Regions from separate parts of the Peribacillus sp. FSL H8-0477 genome, predicted to be linked through region 2. Evidence: a T-box and tRNA genes for the amino acid it is inferred to sense, from the RefSeq annotation. Region 2 holds a T-box; the other regions hold tRNA genes.

Region 1 (4,335 bases), 1.2 Mb from region 2:
GCCTCTAGTGAGATAAAGGGTGCCCGTACCGCAAACCGACACAGGTAGGCGAGGAGAGAATCCTAAGGTGTGCGAGAGAACTCTCGTTAAGGAACTCGGCAAAATGACCCCGTAACTTCGGGAGAAGGGGTGCTTTTTAGGGTGAATAGCCCGGAAAAGCCGCAGTGAATAGGCCCAGGCGACTGTTTAGCAAAAACACAGGTCTCTGCGAAGCCGCAAGGCGAAGTATAGGGGCTGACGCCTGCCCGGTGCTGGAAGGTTAAGGGGAGAGGTTAGCGTAAGCGAAGCTTTGAACCGAAGCCCCAGTAAACGGCGGCCGTAACTATAACGGTCCTAAGGTAGCGAAATTCCTTGTCGGGTAAGTTCCGACCCGCACGAAAGGCGTAACGATCTGGGCACTGTCTCAACGAGAGACTCGGTGAAATTATAGTACCTGTGAAGATGCAGGTTACCCGCGACAGGACGGAAAGACCCCGTGGAGCTTTACTGTAACCTGATATTGAATTTTGGTACAGCTTGTACAGGATAGGTAGGAGCCTTTGAAACCGGAGCGCTAGCTTCGGTGGAGGCATTGGTGGGATACTACCCTGGCTGTATTGAAATTCTAACCCGCGCCCCTTATCGGGGTGGGAGACAGTGTCAGGTGGACAGTTTGACTGGGGCGGTCGCCTCCTAAAGAGTAACGGAGGCGCCCAAAGGTTCCCTCAGAATGGTTGGAAATCATTCGTAGAGTGTAAAGGCACAAGGGAGCTTGACTGCGAGACCTACAAGTCGAGCAGGGACGAAAGTCGGGCTTAGTGATCCGGTGGTTCCGCATGGAAGGGCCATCGCTCAACGGATAAAAGCTACCCCGGGGATAACAGGCTTATCTCCCCCAAGAGTCCACATCGACGGGGAGGTTTGGCACCTCGATGTCGGCTCATCGCATCCTGGGGCTGTAGTCGGTCCCAAGGGTTGGGCTGTTCGCCCATTAAAGCGGTACGCGAGCTGGGTTCAGAACGTCGTGAGACAGTTCGGTCCCTATCCGTCGTGGGCGCAGGAAATTTGAGAGGAGCTGTCCTTAGTACGAGAGGACCGGGATGGACGCACCGCTGGTGTACCAGTTGTCTTGCCAAAGGCATAGCTGGGTAGCTACGTGCGGACGGGATAAGTGCTGAAAGCATCTAAGCATGAAGCCCCCCTCAAGATGAGATTTCCCATAGCGTAAGCTAGTAAGATCCCTGAAAGATGATCAGGTAGATAGGTTTGAGGTGGAAGCGTGGTGACACGTGGAGCTGACAAATACTAATCGATCGAGGACTTAACCATTCGTTTTAATATTGTGCATTAACCTTCCTATTATCTAGTTTTGAAAGAACAAGAAATTTGTTCTTGAAAAATCCATAAAAAGATATTATAATAATAAATGTCTTTGATAAATGAATAATGTCTGGTAATGATGGCGAAGAGGCCACACCCGTTCCCATTCCGAACACGGAAGTTAAGCTCTTCAGCGCCGATGGTAGTTGGGGGTCTCCCCCTGTGAGAGTAGGACATTGCCAGGCAGATTCACTTTTAATTTTTATCTATCGAAGAGTTTTAGGAAACATTATACCATTCCGCAGTAGCTCAGTGGTAGAGCATTCGGCTGTTAACCGAACGGTCGTAGGTTCGAGTCCTACCTGCGGAGCCATGCTTCCATAGCTCAGTAGGTAGAGCACTTCCATGGTAAGGAAGAGGTCAGCGGTTCGAATCCGCTTGGGAGCTTACTAGTTTACTTGGAATTGATATGAAAATTAGTTAGGCCCCTTGGTCAAGCGGTTAAGACACCGCCCTTTCACGGCGGTAACACGGGTTCGAATCCCGTAGGGGTCACCACTTTATATATATGGAGGATTAGCTCAGCTGGGAGAGCATCTGCCTTACAAGCAGAGGGTCGGCGGTTCGATCCCGTCATCCTCCACCATGTTTTATTTTACACTTGCCGGTGTAGCTCAACTGGTAGAGCAACTGACTTGTAATCAGTAGGTTGGGGGTTCAAGTCCTCTTGCCGGCACTGTTTTTCTGGAGGGGTAGCGAAGTGGCTAAACGCGGCGGACTGTAAATCCGCTCCTTAGGGTTCGGCAGTTCGAATCTGCCCCCCTCCACCATTATAAAATCAATTAGTGGACAGTTATATATTTTCTCATTTAGGGGAATATATGATTACCACCTATTTTTTTGTCAGGTATACAATATATTGGGCTATAGCCAAGCGGTAAGGCAACGGACTTTGACTCCGTCATGCGTAGGTTCAAATCCTGCTAGCCCAGCCATATTATTATATGAAGTATCAAGTGCTCAGTTGTGAGTTTACGTTTGAATAGTAAACATATACATCTGACTTTTTATTTTGTTAATTAATATGAGCCATTAGCTCAGTTGGTAGAGCATCTGACTTTTAATCAGAGGGTCGTAGGTTCGAATCCTACATGGCTCACTTTTATGCGGAAGTAGTTCAGCGGTAGAATACAACCTTGCCAAGGTTGGGGTCGCGGGTTCGAACCCCGTCTTCCGCTCCATCTCAATCGTACATTACTGTACAAGAGGGGCCTTAGCTCAGCTGGGAGAGCGCCTGCCTTGCACGCAGGAGGTCAGCGGTTCGATCCCGCTAGGCTCCATACAAAAACCTTAAACCATTCTTTGGTTTAAGGTTTTTTTTGTATCTTTATACAACCTTTTGTTTTGTTGAACCATCTGCCTATATTGGTATAAAATGGTTTAAAGGGGTTGAGGAATTGAAGATAGAGAAAATAACAATCATTGGTCTGCCTATGGATCTCGGTCAAAATAGACGTGGGGTAGATATGGGACCAAGTGCAATCAGGTATGCCGAGGTAGTAGAGAAACTTGGAAGCTTAGGGATTGATGTAGAGGATTTAGGAGACATTACGATTGGAAGACCCGAACAGTTGGCTGCTTCAGAAACAAAGCTGAATAACTTGAAAGAGGTCACTGTCGGGAGCAGGGTGCTGGCAGAAAAAGTCGATGCTATTCTGGGTAAGAACTCATTTCCTCTTGTATTAGGTGGGGATCATTCAATTGCCATTGGAACATTAGCAGGAGCGTCAAAACACTATGAGAATCTGGGTGTGATTTGGTTTGATGCTCATGGCGATCTAAATACAGATGAGACGACGCCTTCTGGTAATATTCATGGGATGTCACTAGCAGTTAGTATAGGGCTGGGAAACGATGGGCTTGTAAACATCCATGGATACTCGCCTAAAATTAAACCCGAAAATATTGTCATTATTGGTGCTCGTTCTTTAGATGAGGGAGAAAGAGAATTAATAAGTTCGAAAGAGATTAAAGTTTTTTCGATGCATGAAATTGATAGACGCGGGATGGCAGCAGTAATGGAAGAGACTATTGCTTTCTTTAAAGATAAAACAGACGGTGTCCATTTATCAGTAGATATGGATGCGTTAGATCCGATAGATGCTCCAGGAGTAGGAACCCCCGTGTTGGGAGGAATCACATACAGAGAAAGTCATCTGGCGATGGAAATGCTTTCAGAGTCAGGTATTGTGACTTCTGCTGAATTTGTAGAAGTTAATCCTATCCTAGATGAAAAAAATAAAACAGCGACGGTTGCTGTTGCCTTAATGGGTTCTTTGTTTGGAGAAAAGTTAGTGTAAAGTAGATTACACTGCTTTTACATAATGCAAGACAATTAAACAGTAACTTCCTCGTTACTGTTTTTTGGTTAGATGAATATATTGAATGATTAAAGTATCCAGTTCTGCGCTGACCTCTACTACTCGATTATCTCTTATTGAGGAATATCCTGCCAAATGAATCATTCTTTCTCTATATTCTTCTATTCTGGTTAACAGCTGTTCTGCTATCATAGTAAAGACATCCTCACTTTGTTTTGTATTTTTAAACAATTTACCCAATATTAATTTAATTAAACAATAAATGTTAAAATTTGATAAAATTAAAGTAATTATTTTTTGAAACCTTTTAGCGTGCGATTCGTAAGTATCGTATAGCCGCATGAGCGGGGGTAATACACAAAATGGAAGTCATCATTAAACAGAGGATTAATCAGGTCTTAAAGGGAGACCAAAATGCGTTTGGGGAAATTGTTGAATTGTATAAGGATAAGGTTTTTCAATTGTGCTTTAGAATGCTTGGAAACCGTCATGAGGCCGAGGATATGGCACAAGAGGCATTCGTTCGTGCATTTGTTAATATTCACCGATTTAATATTCAAATGAAGTTTTCAACATGGTTATACCGAATTGCAACAAATTTATGTATTGACAGAATCCGTAAAAAGAAACCAGATTACTTCTTGGATGCTGAAGT
Region 2 (4,335 bases):
AATGCTTCTCTAAAGCTTGAATAAGATTGGTTATTTCATTATCATTTCCGATAGCTACATTTGGTGATAAGAAATAAAAAATCGTAAAGGTAATAATAAACCCTGGTATGGTTGTCCACAACATGTTTTTGATATGGACAAATAAGGAAACCCCGACTGTTTCTGACGCTAGGTTCGTTGTATCAGATAATGGAGACATTTTATCGCCAAGGAATGCACCTGAGATAATCGCACCAGCTGTTATCGGAAGGGACAAACCATAGGCTGAAGCCATTCCAATGAAAGCTACGCCTAAGGTAGCAGCTGTTGTTAATGAGCTTCCTATACAAAGCCCTAATAATGAAGTCACTAAAAAAGTAACCGCATAAAAAGACTGATTTGAGATTAGTTCAAATCCATAATACATCATCGTCGGAATGGTACCGCTGACGATCCAGCCGGCGATTAACAGTCCTATGAAAAAGAAAATATAAATAGCCCCGAGTCCCGAAATCGCTCCTTGTATTAATGCCTTTTCCATTACACGAAACGAGAGACCTTTACAACCTCCGTATACAAACAATAATAAAATAGCTCCGATAATTGGTAAATGCGGATTCATTCCATAATAGATTATCCCTGTTCCAATCATGAGTAAAACACAAGATAAGATTAGCATCGCTTCTATGGTTGAAAGCTTTAGGTTCGTATCTTCTAGTTTCATAGCAATTCCTCACTCTCAAAGTTGTACTAGCAGAAAGACCTTAAGTAAGATGTAAAAACGAATCACTTCGCACTTAAACGCTTTTAAGCACTAAAGTATAGGATTAAATGTATGATAAAATTTACGTTCTGTCAATGCTTCATTTTAGCTCTTGCTTATTTACATGTGTAATAGGTGTGCAGTTACTCTTTTTGCTCGCTGATCTTAGCTAAAAAGGCACCTTCTATATAAGCAAGATGCCGCTTCAGAATGTTTGAATAAAGTCATTTAATTCCCCAACATAAATGGAAACCAGCGATACGTGATAAAATGTACTAGTTGAGTCCAGCTCATACACTCGATCCTCAGGAGAGAAAAGATAGACCCTTTTTCTAAGACCAAGAGCCATTCCCATTTCAATATGACTGCCTTTCCCTCCTGGCAGCAGCACGATTAAAAAGTCAGCGTTTCTAACACCTTGCATCTCTTCTTCACCAATCACACTTAATTCTGCTAATGATGAGGCTCGCCCATTTTGTGTCCAATCATAGGACAATTCATATCCTTTTTCAACCAAACGCTGATTTAGATAGTTAACATCCTGTATATTTTGGAAGCTTGAGGCAGTATAAAACCTTATTCTGTCCATTACGTGTTTTGATTCACTTTCAATTCTACAAACTTTCGCTTTCCGACTTGAACAACTAAACCATCTTCTATGATGACCAGAAGGTTATCATCCGCCACCTTTTCCCCATTTAATCGAATACCGCCATTTTTAATCATTCTTCTTGCTTCGCTTTTAGATGTTTGCAGCTTGAGTTCAACCAATAAATCTAAAACCCCTGTCTGAAGGGGTCCTTCCCAGGAAACAGAGGGTATTGTCTCCGGTAGAATTCCCTTTTGAAACACCGACTTAAAAGTTGTTTCTGCCTGTTCAGCAGCATAATGATCATGATACATAGAAACAAGGGTGCGGCCAAGCAGCATTTTCGCATCACGCGGGTGTAAACGGCCATCGCTCAGTGAACGCTCGATTTCGTTAATTTTCTCAACTGGCAGATTCGTTAGCAGCTTAAAGTATTTAACCATTCGTTCATCTGGGATTGACATCGTTTTCCCATACATGTCAGCCGGCGTATCATCAATGCCGATGTAATTAGCCTTAGACTTTGACATTTTTTCGACACCATCCAGTCCTTCAAGCAAGGGCATCGTTATGACTACCTGTTTTTCCTTACCATAATGCTCTTGTAGATGTCGCCCCATTAAAACATTGAAATGCTGATCCGTCCCTCCCAGTTCAATATCGCTTTCAAGTACTACTGAGTCATAACCCTGCATCAGCGGATAAAAGAACTCATGTAAAGATACTGGTTTCCCAGCTGCAAGCCGTTTCTCAAAATCATCCCGTTCAAGCATTCGCGCGACAGTAATTTTTCCCGCTAAACGAACAATATCTTCAAAATTCAACTCCGTGAGCCAACTTGAATTATAGTGAAGCTCTACCTCGTCCATATTCAAAACCTTGCCAAATTGTTTAAAGTACGTTTCTGCATTACGTTTCACTTCCTCGTCCGTAAGCTGCTTTCTTACTTCCGACTTTCCAGTGGGATCACCAATTTTTCCAGTAAAGTCACCAATGATTAATTGAATACGGTGTCCATACGCTTGGAATCTTTGCAGTTTATTTAAAACAACCGTATGCCCCAAATGAACATCAGGAGCAGATGGATCAAGTCCCAACTTAACCTTTAACGGTTTACCAAGTACAATGGACTTGGCAAGTTTTTCTTTAAATTCACCAGCCGGGAGAATCTCCTGTACCCCGCTCGAAAGTTCTTCAAATTGCTTTTCCAGCTCCGCCATTTGATTTTCTGTTAATACTTCCATATAGTTCATCATTCGTCTCTCCCCCATTTTCTCCATAAAAAAACACGCCCCCTAAAAAAGGGACGTGGTTATCTTTTATCTTGCACGCGGTACCACCCTTGTTGAAGAACATTCATTCTTCCGCTCAATCGAATAACGGTTCGTCCGTCCTTTGCTACTATCGTTCACAAAGGAAGCTCAAGGAGGTAATTCACCTAAATCTTTGTACCGATTTACACCAACCACCGGCTCTCTGAAACAGGGAGATTCGCTGCTACTTATTCCTATCATCGCTTTCTATTTTTCTGAATTGTTACAATATTATAACATAATTAGGAAGATGGTCAACTCTTAAGCAGGTAAATTCCCTGGCTTTCCTAAATAATAGCCTTGAGCTAATGAAATCCCTATCTGTTTACAATACTGAAGTTCTTCCTTGCGCTCAATGCCCTCTGCAAGAGTTATAATCCCTAGCTCCTTACATAACGCAACCACTTGTTTTAAAAATTGTTGTTTTTCAATAAGTTGATCACAATAATCAATTTTAGAACGATCTATTTTCACATAATTAGGAGCAAGTTTAATAAGAACATCTAAGGTAGCAAAGCCGCTTCCAAAATCATCTAAAGCCACACCAATTCCTTCTCGTTTATACACTGTAAATATGTTCTTTAAATGATCAATATCGTGAATTTTTTCCGTTTCAACTACTTCAAATACAAGGTCCGCTGGATTAACCTGATAGCGTTTTACAGCTTCAAAAGTATGTCTTAGACAAAATTCCGGATTGTATATCGTTGACGGAAGAAAATTAATAAAGCTTTTTATGCCGCTTGGAACAAAGCCTGCTCGGTTCTTAATCGCGGCCTGTCTAGCTTTTTGGTCAAGCATACTTTGCATACCCGTTTTTTGGGCTGTTTCAAATAATTCTCCTGGTGATATTCTTGCCAGCGGGTCACGTAAAAGTGATTCATATGCAAAAAGCTGGTCATTTTCTAAAGAATAAATAGGTTGAAAAATAGAGTTGAATTCCGTTTCTTGAATGATTGTCATTACTTCATGATGAGTAATTCGATTGGCTAGTTCCAATAGCGAATACACATGATAGGTTTTTTGAATAGATTTTAGAATCGAACCCTTGATTTCAGCAGCATTTGGTAAAGTAAGAATTTCCCTTACAATTGCTTCTAATTCTTCCTTCGAATTATAGGGTAAATAGATACCTTCACTGTCCTCGATCAGCCCGTTAAAACCTTTCAATACAACCTTTCCTTGGATATGCAAAAAACCAGGTGTATAGATTGTAAAATTCACGCCGCATGCACATGGACTCATGGTTACCTTCCCCTTAAACTGTACACAAATAAGTAAAAAATATAACGCTTCTTCACTATTCATTTAATCACATTCAATAGTTAAATCTTAAAAGATCTCCATTAATAATATCGTCTGACAGATTCAATTCTTTACTAACCGTTTCTTGGAAAGGCATACACGCTTCAGCATTCGTTTGTTCACCGCTGCCTTTGTGATAACAGGTGTTATCTTGATAGATATACTTTTCCGTTACAAACCCGCCATCACGAAAAATAACTGGGTGATTCTTAGGTCTAGTAAATAAATCATAGCCGAATGTGATTGCTTTATCTTTTATTCCAAGCAAATGAAGCAACGTCAATTGAATATCTACTTCACCACCTGGACTTGATATGGTCATCCCTTTTTGACCAGGAATATGAATAATAAGCGGAACTTGGCGGTACTCTGTGTGATCGACTGCC
Region 3 (4,335 bases), 570 kb from region 2:
AATTTATCGTTTGAACGATGGGGGGACGCAGGAGGATAGGGTAAGCGCGCTGTTGGATATGCGCGTCTAAGCAGTTAGGCCGGAAACGAGGCAAATCCCGTTTCCATTAAGGCGGAGCTGTGATAGCGAGGGAAATTAAGTACCGAAGTTCCTGATTCCACACTGCCTAGAAAAGCCTCTAGTGAGATAAAGGGTGCCCGTACCGCAAACCGACACAGGTAGGCGAGGAGAGAATCCTAAGGTGTGCGAGAGAACTCTCGTTAAGGAACTCGGCAAAATGACCCCGTAACTTCGGGAGAAGGGGTGCTTTTTAGGGTGAATAGCCCGGAAAAGCCGCAGTGAATAGGCCCAGGCGACTGTTTAGCAAAAACACAGGTCTCTGCGAAGCCGCAAGGCGAAGTATAGGGGCTGACGCCTGCCCGGTGCTGGAAGGTTAAGGGGAGAGGTTAGCGTAAGCGAAGCTTTGAACCGAAGCCCCAGTAAACGGCGGCCGTAACTATAACGGTCCTAAGGTAGCGAAATTCCTTGTCGGGTAAGTTCCGACCCGCACGAAAGGCGTAACGATCTGGGCACTGTCTCAACGAGAGACTCGGTGAAATTATAGTACCTGTGAAGATGCAGGTTACCCGCGACAGGACGGAAAGACCCCGTGGAGCTTTACTGTAACCTGATATTGAATTTTGGTACAGCTTGTACAGGATAGGTAGGAGCCTTTGAAACCGGAGCGCTAGCTTCGGTGGAGGCATTGGTGGGATACTACCCTGGCTGTATTGAAATTCTAACCCGCGCCCCTTATCGGGGTGGGAGACAGTGTCAGGTGGACAGTTTGACTGGGGCGGTCGCCTCCTAAAGAGTAACGGAGGCGCCCAAAGGTTCCCTCAGAATGGTTGGAAATCATTCGTAGAGTGTAAAGGCACAAGGGAGCTTGACTGCGAGACCTACAAGTCGAGCAGGGACGAAAGTCGGGCTTAGTGATCCGGTGGTTCCGCATGGAAGGGCCATCGCTCAACGGATAAAAGCTACCCCGGGGATAACAGGCTTATCTCCCCCAAGAGTCCACATCGACGGGGAGGTTTGGCACCTCGATGTCGGCTCATCGCATCCTGGGGCTGTAGTCGGTCCCAAGGGTTGGGCTGTTCGCCCATTAAAGCGGTACGCGAGCTGGGTTCAGAACGTCGTGAGACAGTTCGGTCCCTATCCGTCGTGGGCGCAGGAAATTTGAGAGGAGCTGTCCTTAGTACGAGAGGACCGGGATGGACGCACCGCTGGTGTACCAGTTGTCTTGCCAAAGGCATAGCTGGGTAGCTACGTGCGGACGGGATAAGTGCTGAAAGCATCTAAGCATGAAGCCCCCCTCAAGATGAGATTTCCCATAGCGTAAGCTAGTAAGATCCCTGAAAGATGATCAGGTAGATAGGTTTGAGGTGGAAGCGTGGTGACACGTGGAGCTGACAAATACTAATCGATCGAGGACTTAACCATTCGTTTTAATTACATGCAAAAAACCTTCTTATTATCTAGTTTTGAAAGAATAAGTAAAATTGTTCTTGAATTTTTAACAAAAAGATATTATAATAATAAATGTCTTTCAAAATGAATAATGTCTGGTAATGATGGCGAAGAGGCCACACCCGTTCCCATTCCGAACACGGAAGTTAAGCTCTTCAGCGCCGATGGTAGTTGGGGGTCTCCCCCTGTGAGAGTAGGACATTGCCAGGCAGATTCATTTAAACCACTATATTATTCCGCAGTAGCTCAGTGGTAGAGCATTCGGCTGTTAACCGAACGGTCGTAGGTTCGAGTCCTACCTGCGGAGCCAAATGGAGAGCTGTCCGAGTGGCCGAAGGAGCACGATTGGAAATCGTGTAGACGGGTAACCCTGTCTCAAGGGTTCAAATCCCTTGCTCTCCGCCATTACTTCACGGCCCCTTGGTCAAGCGGTTAAGACACCGCCCTTTCACGGCGGTAACACGGGTTCGAATCCCGTAGGGGTCACCACATACATATTGGAGGATTAGCTCAGCTGGGAGAGCATCTGCCTTACAAGCAGAGGGTCGGCGGTTCGATCCCGTCATCCTCCACCATATTTTTTAAAAAGTGACGTTAGTAAAATTCCCATTATCGCGGGGTGGAGCAGTTCGGTAGCTCGTCGGGCTCATAACCCGAAGGTCGCAGGTTCAAATCCTGTCCCCGCAATCATAATGGTCCGGTAGTTCAGTTGGTTAGAATGCCTGCCTGTCACGCAGGAGGTCGCGGGTTCGAGTCCCGTCCGGACCGCCATTATTATTATGGCTCAGTAGCTCAGTCGGTAGAGCAAAGGACTGAAAATCCTTGTGTCGGCAGTTCGATTCTGTCCTGAGCCACCATTATAAACTTGATTTCTTAAGTTTACTAGCAGTATTATATATGGAGGGGTAGCGAAGTGGCTAAACGCGGCGGACTGTAAATCCGCTCCTTAGGGTTCGGCAGTTCGAATCTGCCCCCCTCCACCATCTTTACAGGGGCATAGTTTAAAGGTAGAACTGAGGTCTCCAAAACCTCCAGTGTGGGTTCGAGTCCTACTGCCCCTGCCATTTTTAAATTAAATTTAAATACTTTTCTCTTATCATGGCGGTTGTGGCGAAGTGGTTAACGCACCTGATTGTGGTTCAGGCATTCGTGGGTTCGATTCCCATCAGTCGCCCCATTTTTTTTTGAGAAAATATACTTAATATATAGATACTAATGGGCTATAGCCAAGCGGTAAGGCAACGGACTTTGACTCCGTCATGCGTAGGTTCAAATCCTGCTAGCCCAGCCATTAGCGGAAGTAGTTCAGTGGTAGAATACAACCTTGCCAAGGTTGGGGTCGCGGGTTCGAACCCCGTCTTCCGCTCCAATAAATATTGGCGGCATAGCCAAGCGGTAAGGCAGAGGTCTGCAAAACCTTTACCACCGGTTCGATTCCGGTTGCCGCCTCCAATTATTTGCCTGAGTGGTGGAATGGCAGACACGCCGCACTCAAAATGCGGTGCCGTAAGGCGTGCCGGTTCAAGTCCGGCCTCAGGTATTACTAAAAAGACTTCGTATGTCATATACGAAGTCTTTTTTCTGTTTGAATTTTAATGCCATTCATAACGAAATAGGTCTAAACCATTAAAAATAGTCCTAGACGGGAATAAAGCATGTTCAGACGGGATTAGTATTTCCACAGACGGGAATAACTCGTTTGGTGACGGGATTATCGCCATCTCAGACGGGAATAATTCAAAAGCAGCAAGCAAATAGAGAAAACACCCACTCCAAGGCAACGTGTCCACTAAACAGAGATCTCTTCTTTCTAGGCCATTATAAATTTAAAGAATTATTTGATAAAACAAAAAATATATGGAAATCTATTTACAACTTGTATAGAATAGGATAAAAGATTAAAAGTTTTAAGGGTGATAAAGTTAATCTAAGGGGGTGAAGAGAGGCGGGGGCGGGCTTTATAATGAATCAGGGAGAGTCGAGTAAAGCAAATCTTCATTCACAATTGATCGTTGTGTAAAAGCAGGAACAGCCAGGGGTAACTTCAAAAATATTTTGTATTATGATTGTACCTAATTATGTAAGCGTTTACTTGTGACTGTATTCTGTTTTTAAAATGGAGGTATGTTATGACTTTTGTACAAGACGTAACTGCAGTAGGGGGAAGTCTAGGTCTGACTGCGTTAGTTGCTGTTATTCCAATACTATATTTTTTCTGGGCTTTGGCAATTAAAAGAATGAAAGGGTATATAGCAGGTCTGACTACGTTATTGATTGCTTTGATTTTAGCAGTAGCTGCATTTGGAATGCCTGCTCAATTGGCGGTCATGTCAGCTACACATGGTGCAGTATACGGTATAATCCCTATTGGCTGGATTATTATTAGTTCCGTTTTTTTGTATAAACTGACTGTCAAAACAGGACAATTTGATATTATCCGTAATTCAATCATTTCGATTACTGAGGACCGCCGTCTGCAAGCATTATTAGTAGCCTTCTCTTTTGGTGCATTTCTTGAAGGAGCTGCTGGTTTTGGTGCTCCTGTTGCGATATCGGCTGCACTGCTTGTTGGGCTAGGATTTAATCCACTGTATGCTGCAGGATTGTGTTTAATTGCAAATACAGCCCCAGTTGCATTTGGGGCTATCGGCGCACCAATTCTGGCTTTAGAAGGGCCAACGGGAATTCCTGCAATTGAAATTTCAAAAATGGTAGGGCGCCAATTACCGTTTTTATCAATATTTATCCCATTTTATTTAGTTGTTATTATGGCAGGCTTTAAAAAAGCACTAGAAGTAATGCCAGCCATTTTAGTAACGGGTATTA

What was found. A T-box is a leader RNA that pairs with one kind of tRNA and senses whether it is charged. The one in region 2 lies ahead of tyrS (tyrosine--tRNA ligase), so its partner is inferred to be a tRNA-Tyr.
Region 1: it has a tRNA-Tyr gene. The T-box ahead of tyrS (tyrosine--tRNA ligase) is inferred to sense a tRNA for this amino acid. The anticodon was not compared.
Region 3: it has a tRNA-Tyr gene. The T-box ahead of tyrS (tyrosine--tRNA ligase) is inferred to sense a tRNA for this amino acid. The anticodon was not compared.

What each region holds. Positions count from the first base shown of each region.
Region 1 is NZ_JBBODE010000002.1:61,459-65,793, forward strand. Features, by position in the region: rRNA gene MHI18_RS12120 (23S ribosomal RNA) at 1-1,308, shown strand, start outside; rRNA gene rrf (5S ribosomal RNA) at 1,429-1,544, shown strand; tRNA gene MHI18_RS12130 (tRNA-Asn) at 1,598-1,672, shown strand; tRNA gene MHI18_RS12135 (tRNA-Thr) at 1,674-1,746, shown strand; tRNA gene MHI18_RS12140 (tRNA-Glu) at 1,783-1,857, shown strand; tRNA gene MHI18_RS12145 (tRNA-Val) at 1,870-1,945, shown strand; tRNA gene MHI18_RS12150 (tRNA-Thr) at 1,963-2,035, shown strand; tRNA gene MHI18_RS12155 (tRNA-Tyr) at 2,046-2,129, shown strand; tRNA gene MHI18_RS12160 (tRNA-Gln) at 2,220-2,294, shown strand; tRNA gene MHI18_RS12165 (tRNA-Lys) at 2,386-2,458, shown strand; tRNA gene MHI18_RS12170 (tRNA-Gly) at 2,466-2,540, shown strand; tRNA gene MHI18_RS12175 (tRNA-Ala) at 2,567-2,639, shown strand; gene rocF (arginase) at 2,763-3,659, shown strand; gene MHI18_RS12185 (aspartyl-phosphate phosphatase Spo0E family protein) at 3,714-3,872, opposite strand; gene sigW (RNA polymerase sigma factor SigW) at 4,043-4,335, shown strand, end outside.
Region 2 is NZ_JBBODE010000002.1:1,226,339-1,230,673, reverse strand. Features, by position in the region: gene nhaC (Na+/H+ antiporter NhaC) at 1-703, opposite strand, end outside; gene MHI18_RS17705 (nucleoside 2-deoxyribosyltransferase) at 948-1,331, opposite strand; gene tyrS (tyrosine--tRNA ligase) at 1,331-2,587, opposite strand; T-box leader at 2,631-2,854, opposite strand; gene MHI18_RS17695 (EAL domain-containing protein) at 2,906-3,889, opposite strand; gene MHI18_RS17690 (LTA synthase family protein) at 3,963-4,335, opposite strand, start outside.
Region 3 is NZ_JBBODE010000002.1:652,533-656,867, forward strand. Features, by position in the region: rRNA gene MHI18_RS14840 (23S ribosomal RNA) at 1-1,482, shown strand, start outside; rRNA gene rrf (5S ribosomal RNA) at 1,604-1,719, shown strand; tRNA gene MHI18_RS14850 (tRNA-Asn) at 1,745-1,819, shown strand; tRNA gene MHI18_RS14855 (tRNA-Ser) at 1,823-1,914, shown strand; tRNA gene MHI18_RS14860 (tRNA-Glu) at 1,924-1,998, shown strand; tRNA gene MHI18_RS14865 (tRNA-Val) at 2,009-2,084, shown strand; tRNA gene MHI18_RS14870 (tRNA-Met) at 2,123-2,196, shown strand; tRNA gene MHI18_RS14875 (tRNA-Asp) at 2,204-2,280, shown strand; tRNA gene MHI18_RS14880 (tRNA-Phe) at 2,291-2,366, shown strand; tRNA gene MHI18_RS14885 (tRNA-Tyr) at 2,409-2,492, shown strand; tRNA gene MHI18_RS14890 (tRNA-Trp) at 2,500-2,573, shown strand; tRNA gene MHI18_RS14895 (tRNA-His) at 2,611-2,686, shown strand; tRNA gene MHI18_RS14900 (tRNA-Gln) at 2,726-2,800, shown strand; tRNA gene MHI18_RS14905 (tRNA-Gly) at 2,804-2,878, shown strand; tRNA gene MHI18_RS14910 (tRNA-Cys) at 2,888-2,961, shown strand; tRNA gene MHI18_RS14915 (tRNA-Leu) at 2,969-3,049, shown strand; gene MHI18_RS14920 (L-lactate permease) at 3,639-4,335, shown strand, end outside.